Regions from separate parts of the Enterococcus sp. DIV1304_2 genome, predicted to be linked through region 2. Evidence: predicted binding sites of a transcription regulator. Region 2 holds the regulator's gene; the other holds the start of a gene.

What was found. The regulator HrcA, encoded in region 2, represses chaperone genes, less so after heat shock. The targets are predictions, from matches to a motif close to TTAGCACTCNNNNNNNNNGAGTGCTAA.
Region 1: groES (co-chaperone GroES) is a predicted target of HrcA. The motif match lies at 1,461-1,487, and genes of this name have one in related genera.

Annotation. Positions count from the first base shown of each region.
Region 1 is NZ_CP187851.1:2,512,551-2,515,768, reverse strand. Features, by position in the region: gene IGJ14_RS11575 (CPBP family intramembrane glutamic endopeptidase) at 1-592, opposite strand, end outside; gene groES (co-chaperone GroES) at 1,523-1,807, shown strand; gene groL (chaperonin GroEL) at 1,844-3,218, shown strand, end outside.
Region 2 is NZ_CP187851.1:1,737,435-1,740,652, forward strand. Features, by position in the region: gene dnaK (molecular chaperone DnaK) at 1-724, opposite strand, end outside; gene grpE (nucleotide exchange factor GrpE) at 780-1,328, opposite strand; gene hrcA (heat-inducible transcriptional repressor HrcA) at 1,411-2,454, opposite strand; gene hemW (radical SAM family heme chaperone HemW) at 2,688-3,218, opposite strand, start outside.

The sequences.
Region 1 (3,218 bases), 780 kb from region 2:
TTGGTGCCCAGATCCGCCCAGTGGATCGGTATAGTAAACTAAAGAAAAATCCTAAAAAGAAGTAGACGAGTAAATGCCCATCATTGTGTGCTAATGCAAAGAGCAAGGAACTAACACTTGCACCTACCCAAAAGTTGGTATAGTGACCAACGATGCCAAGAATACTGCGACGAAATACAAATTCTTCCATGATTGGTCCGGCAATAGTTGTAGCAATAATAAAAGCAGGAGTATCTAAAATCAGTTGGATAATATTTTGCGTATTTTCAGATGGAGAGACTTCTCCAAAAAAGAAACTCTCGATCATAACCGCAATACTTTGTAAAATCAGAGCGATAAAGATACCAACGACTCCGTATAAAATGATTTTCGAGCGAGAAGCAACCGGTACGTTTGCTTCGATTTCGATTGGTTCTTTATGTTTGAAGTACAAGAACCACAGAATGATTGCACCTAAGATATACGCAACTGTTGTCGCATTAATCAAACCTGACGTTGAATTTACAAGTCCGACAGATGTCAGAAGTAAAGGCGAGACAAATACTAGCCCGTAACAAAAAATGCTAAAAAAGCTATATTTTTTTAATGACATATGAAACCTCCTTGAGCTAAGTGAAAAGCCAAGTATAACTTTCTTTCTTGCTCTAATAATATAGGAAAAGCAACCTTTCGTTGAACTTTAAATGATGAAAAATCAACGTACGCGTTACTAAACGCTATCCATTATTCATTATACCATATCAAGATGTTTCTCTGATCAGTTAGTATTGAACGGCTTTTTTACAAACTGATAAACGGTGTTCAAGAAGCTGACCTTCAACATTAAGCTGAAAAATCAAAAAATATGAGGAGCTATTTTCTGATTTTCCATCTTACTGCTCAGGTCAAAGCGCTTCTTTCACAACCTATGATAAACGGTGTTCAAGAAGCAACACTTCAATAATAAGACAAAAAAATCCAAAATGAAAAAGCCATTTTTGATTTTCTTGTCTTATTACTCAGTGCTGAGCGCTTCTTTCACAACCTAGATAAACGGTGTTCAAGAAGCTGACCTTCAACATTAAGCTAGAAAATCAAAAAATATGAGGAGCTATTTTCTGATTTTCCATCTTACTGCTCAGGTCAAAGCGCTTCTTTCACAACCTAGATAAACGGTGTTCAAAAAGCTGACCTTCAACATTAAGCTAGAAAATCAAAAAATATGAGGAGCTATTTTCTGATTTTCCATCTTACTGCTCAGGTCAAGACGCGTCTTTCACAACCTATGATAAACGGTGTTCAAAAGCCAGCTCCTTCAATATTAAGTCAAAACTTGAAAAAATATGAGAAGCTATTTTCTCAAATTTTGCCTTAATACTTGGAGCTGATCGGCTTTTTCACAACCTTCTTTAAAAAATTTTTTTCTATGATTTAAAAAGCTTGCAAAAGAATAGGAGAATGAGTATTATTAAAAATGTAGGTTAGCACTCGATGTGATAGAGTGCTAATAGATTCAAAAAAAGAGTTATCGGAGGGATTTATCGTGTTAAAACCATTAGGTGATCGCGTCATCATTGAAGTCGCGCAAGAAGAAGAAAAAACTGTTGGAGGAATCGTTTTAGCTTCATCAGCGAAAGAGAAACCTCAAACTGGAACAGTTGTAGCAGTGGGTGAGGGACGTTTGCTAGAAAACGGCGAAAAAGTTCCTGCAGCTATTAAAGTAGGCGACCAAGTAATGTTTGAAAAATATGCCGGTACAGAAGTGAAATTCGAAGGAACAGAATATTTGATCGTCTCTGGAAAAGATATTATGGCGATTGTTGAGTAATTACGAAACAAAAATAATTGATGAGGTGACGAAAAAATGGCAAAAGAATTGAAATTTGCAGAAGATGCACGTGCAGCAATGTTACGTGGTGTAGATAAATTAGCAGATACAGTAAAAGTGACATTAGGACCAAAAGGCCGTAATGTTGTTTTAGAAAAATCATATGGTTCTCCATTGATCACAAATGACGGTGTGACGATTGCAAAAGAAATCGAATTAGAAGATCATTTTGAAAACATGGGTGCAAAATTAGTTTCAGAAGTTGCATCTAAAACTAATGATATCGCTGGAGATGGTACAACGACAGCGACTGTATTGACTCAAGCAATTGTCCGTGAAGGTTTGAAAAACGTCACAGCTGGTGCTAACCCATTAGGTATTCGTCGTGGGATCGAATTAGCCACTAAAACAGCAGTGGAAGAATTACACAACATCTCAACTGTTGTTGACTCAAAAGAGGCTATTGCACAAGTTGCGGCTGTTTCTTCTGGTTCAGAACAAGTGGGCCGTTTGATTGCGGATGCAATGGAAAAAGTCGGCAATGACGGTGTTATCACAATTGAAGAATCTAAAGGAATCGAAACAGAATTAGATGTCGTAGAAGGTATGCAATTTGACCGTGGTTACTTGTCACAATATATGGTAACAGACAACGACAAAATGGAAGCTGTTTTGGAAAATCCATACTTGTTGATCACTGACAAGAAAATTTCAAATATCCAAGATATCTTACCTTTATTGGAACAAATCTTACAACAATCACGTCCTTTATTGATCATTGCTGATGACGTGGATGGCGAAGCATTACCAACATTGGTATTGAATAAAATCCGTGGAACATTCAATGTTGTTGCTGTAAAAGCACCAGGTTTCGGCGACCGTCGTAAAGCAATGTTAGAAGATATTGCTGTCTTGACTGGTGGTACAGTGATCACAGATGACCTAGGATTAGAATTGAAAGATGCAACAATCGAAAACTTAGGAAATGCTTCAAAAGTTGTTGTGGATAAAGACAACACAACGATCGTTGAAGGTTCAGGCGATAAAACAGCTATTGATGCACGTGTTCAATTGATCAAAAACCAAATCGCTGAAACAACTTCAGACTTTGACCGTGAAAAATTACAAGAACGCTTAGCAAAACTTGCTGGCGGAGTAGCTGTCGTGAAAGTCGGAGCGGCAACTGAAACAGAATTAAAAGAATTGAAACTACGTATTGAGGACGCGTTGAACGCTACTCGTGCTGCCGTTGAAGAAGGTATGGTCTCTGGTGGTGGTACAGCATTAGTGAACGTGATCAACAAAGTAGCAGCGATCGAAGCAGAAGGCGACGTAGCAACAGGAATCAAGATCGTTACTCGTGCGTTAGAAGAACCAATTCGTCAAATTGCTGAAAATGCTGGTTATGAAG
Region 2 (3,218 bases):
TTTTCGCTTTTTCAGCAGCGTCTTTCAAACGTTGTAATGCCATTTTATCTTGACCTAAGTCAATGCCGTTTTCTTTTTTGAATTCAGCAACCATATGATCGATGATTTTGTTATCAAAGTCATCTCCACCTAAATGGTTGTCTCCGGCAGTAGATAATACATCGAATACACCGTCACCTAATTCAAGGATCGATACGTCAAATGTACCACCACCAAGGTCAAATACTAAGATTTTTTCATCGCGATCTGTTTTGTCTAAACCATAAGCTAATGCTGCCGCAGTTGGTTCATTGACGATACGCTCTACTTCTAAACCTGCAATCTTACCAGCATCTTTAGTTGCTTGGCGTTGTGCGTCGTTGAAGTACGCAGGAACAGTGATAACTGCTTTTTCTACTTTTTCGCCTAAATAATCTTCTGCGAATCCTTTGATGTATTGTAAGATCATTGCAGAGATTTCTTGTGGTGTATATGATTTACCTTCAACATCCACTTTATAACCAGCTTCACCGATATGGCGTTTGATGGAAGAAATCGTATTAGGGTTTGTCACTGCTTGACGTTTTGCTACTTCCCCTACTTGGATCTCACCATTTTTAAATGACACAACAGAAGGTGTTGTACGGTTTCCTTCTGGGTTTGCGATGATTTTTGCTTCATTTCCTTCTAATACAGCTACTGCTGAGTTTGTTGTACCTAAGTCAATTCCGATAATTTTACTCATAATCAACGTCTCCTTATCTTATTACTAAGTTGTTTGTTTCTATTCCATCATGACTTTATTGCGCAACGATAACCATTGTCGGTCTCAATACGCGGTCATGTAATTTATAGCCTTCTTGTAACACTTCAACGATGGTATCAGCAGGTAATTCATCTGTTGCTGGCACCGTTTGAACTGCTTGATGCAATGTCGGATCAAAAGGTTCACCTTTTGCAGGGATTTTTTCGATCCCCTCTTCCTTCAATGCATGTTTCAAACTTTCAAGAACCATCTCGACACCTTTTTTCAAACTTGCACCTTGTTCGTCAGATACTTCTGTCGCTAAGGCACGTTCCAAGTTGTCGATCGAAGGTAATAATTTTTTTGCTAAATCTTGTGAACGATATTTTTGCAATTGCTCACGCTCATTTTTGCCACGATTCGCCATATTAGCGATCTCTGCTCTTGCACGTAAAAACTTGTCTTCCATTTCATCAAATTCAGCTTGGAGATTCGCAAGTTCGCTTACTTCTTCTTCCACTTCTGAAACTTCTACTTCTTCCGTTTCTGGATCTAGCTGCGTATCATTCAATTCCTGATCTAATTCTTCGTGGTTTTCTTTCATGATGCAGTCTTCCTTTCATTATTCAGTCAGCTGCTTGATCGTTCAACTCGAAAAAAGAACGATCAGTCACTTTTGTGATTGTTCAAAAATCCGAGCGGTCAAGCGTGCGGTAATAATCAGCGAGTTTGTGTGCCAATTCTTTTCGATAGACATCAACAAGACCTAACATTTTGGAATACGGCATACTCGTTGGTCCGAGTAATGCGATCGTTCCACGTCCATGACCGACGATCTCGTAACTCGCTTGGATCATACTCATATTTTGCAATAGATCATTGCCTAATTCCGAACCGATTTTGATATGTATCTTACTATCCATCGGTACGATCATCTGTGTCAGTTCATAGGAATCTGTCATAAATGAAAACATTGACTTGAACTGATCCACATCTTGCAGCGGTTCATAATCCAATAAGTTCATTTGGCCACTCACATAAACTTTATCTTCAAACGCATGACTCAAAACCGTATCAAAGAGACTAGACATCCCTTCAGTTGTTTGAAAATATTTATGCAAGATCATCGGGATCTCCGTGCGTAATTTGTTGTATACCGTCACTAACGGATCTCCTACCAAACGGTCATTGACAATACGAACCATTTTTTCTAAGTCCTGACTACCTAAGTTTTCAGGAAGAGTAAAAACCTGACTTTCAACGTTTCCATTGTCAGTCACAACGATCGCAATGACCTGACGACTATTCAATGGCACGATGCGAAAACCGGTCAAACGGCGATCTTTAATCTCGGGTCCTAACGAAAAAGTAGTGTAACTAGTCAACTCAGATAAAATCTCAGCTGATTGTTTGATGATTTCGTTGATTTCATGGAATTCCTTGTTTAAAGACTGTCGAATTTGGTGCAAATCATCATTTGCTACACGAGCAGGTCGTAACAGATGATCCACATAATAACGATAACCTAGCGCAGACGGTATACGTCCAGAAGAAGAATGTGTCTTCAAAAGTAGACCTTCATCCTCTAAAGCTTTCATATCATTACGGATCGTCGCTGGACTTGCCTCGACTCCTTCCGCCATTAACGTTTTGGAACCAACGGGCACCCCACTACTCGTATAGTTTTGGATGATCAGACGTAAAATATCACTTTGTCGCTGTGTTAACATCTTTCTCACCTCTCATTAGCACTCTTAGCTTCTAAGTGCTAACCCACTTATAAATATAGCAAGAAGACCAAAAAGTGTCAAGGAAAAGAACCCACTTTTTTAGCACTCTAGCATCGAGAGTGCTAACCAATTGTCAACTTGCTTAAAATACCGTCATATCAAGCATTTGATCATAAAAAACCTTGACCAAATCAATTGTTTATTTAGTTGTTATAAAAAATTTAAACAATCATTTAGTCGTTTGCCAAGTCCTTATCCAACAAAAAACGTTCGAAGACATTATTCCCTAAAAAAGTTCCTTTTTGTGTCAAATATACTCGGTCTTCTTCATTCACTAACAACTCTTCTGCTACTAACTCATCAAGGACAGATTGATACAACGACTCAATCGATTGACCATAACGCTGTAAAAAGTGTTGCTTCTCAATGCCCACTTTTTTTCTTAAACCAAGAAACATTTCTTCCTCGATTTGATTCTTACGAGATAACTCTTCACGCTCTAATACCGGTAACTCACCTTCACGTAACGGACGCAAATAATGTTGAATCGGGCCTTTATTTCGATACCGCGTATGATCCAGATAGCCACTTGCCCCTGCGCCAAAACCGAAATAGTGATCATTATTCCAATACATCAAATTGTGTTGCGATTCATGACCGGCTAGACCAAAATTACTGATCTCATATTGATGACGTTGGTGTTTTTCCATCGCCGCAATCGTCTCTTCAAACATCCGTGTCTCCGTCTCTTGATCTGGCAACTG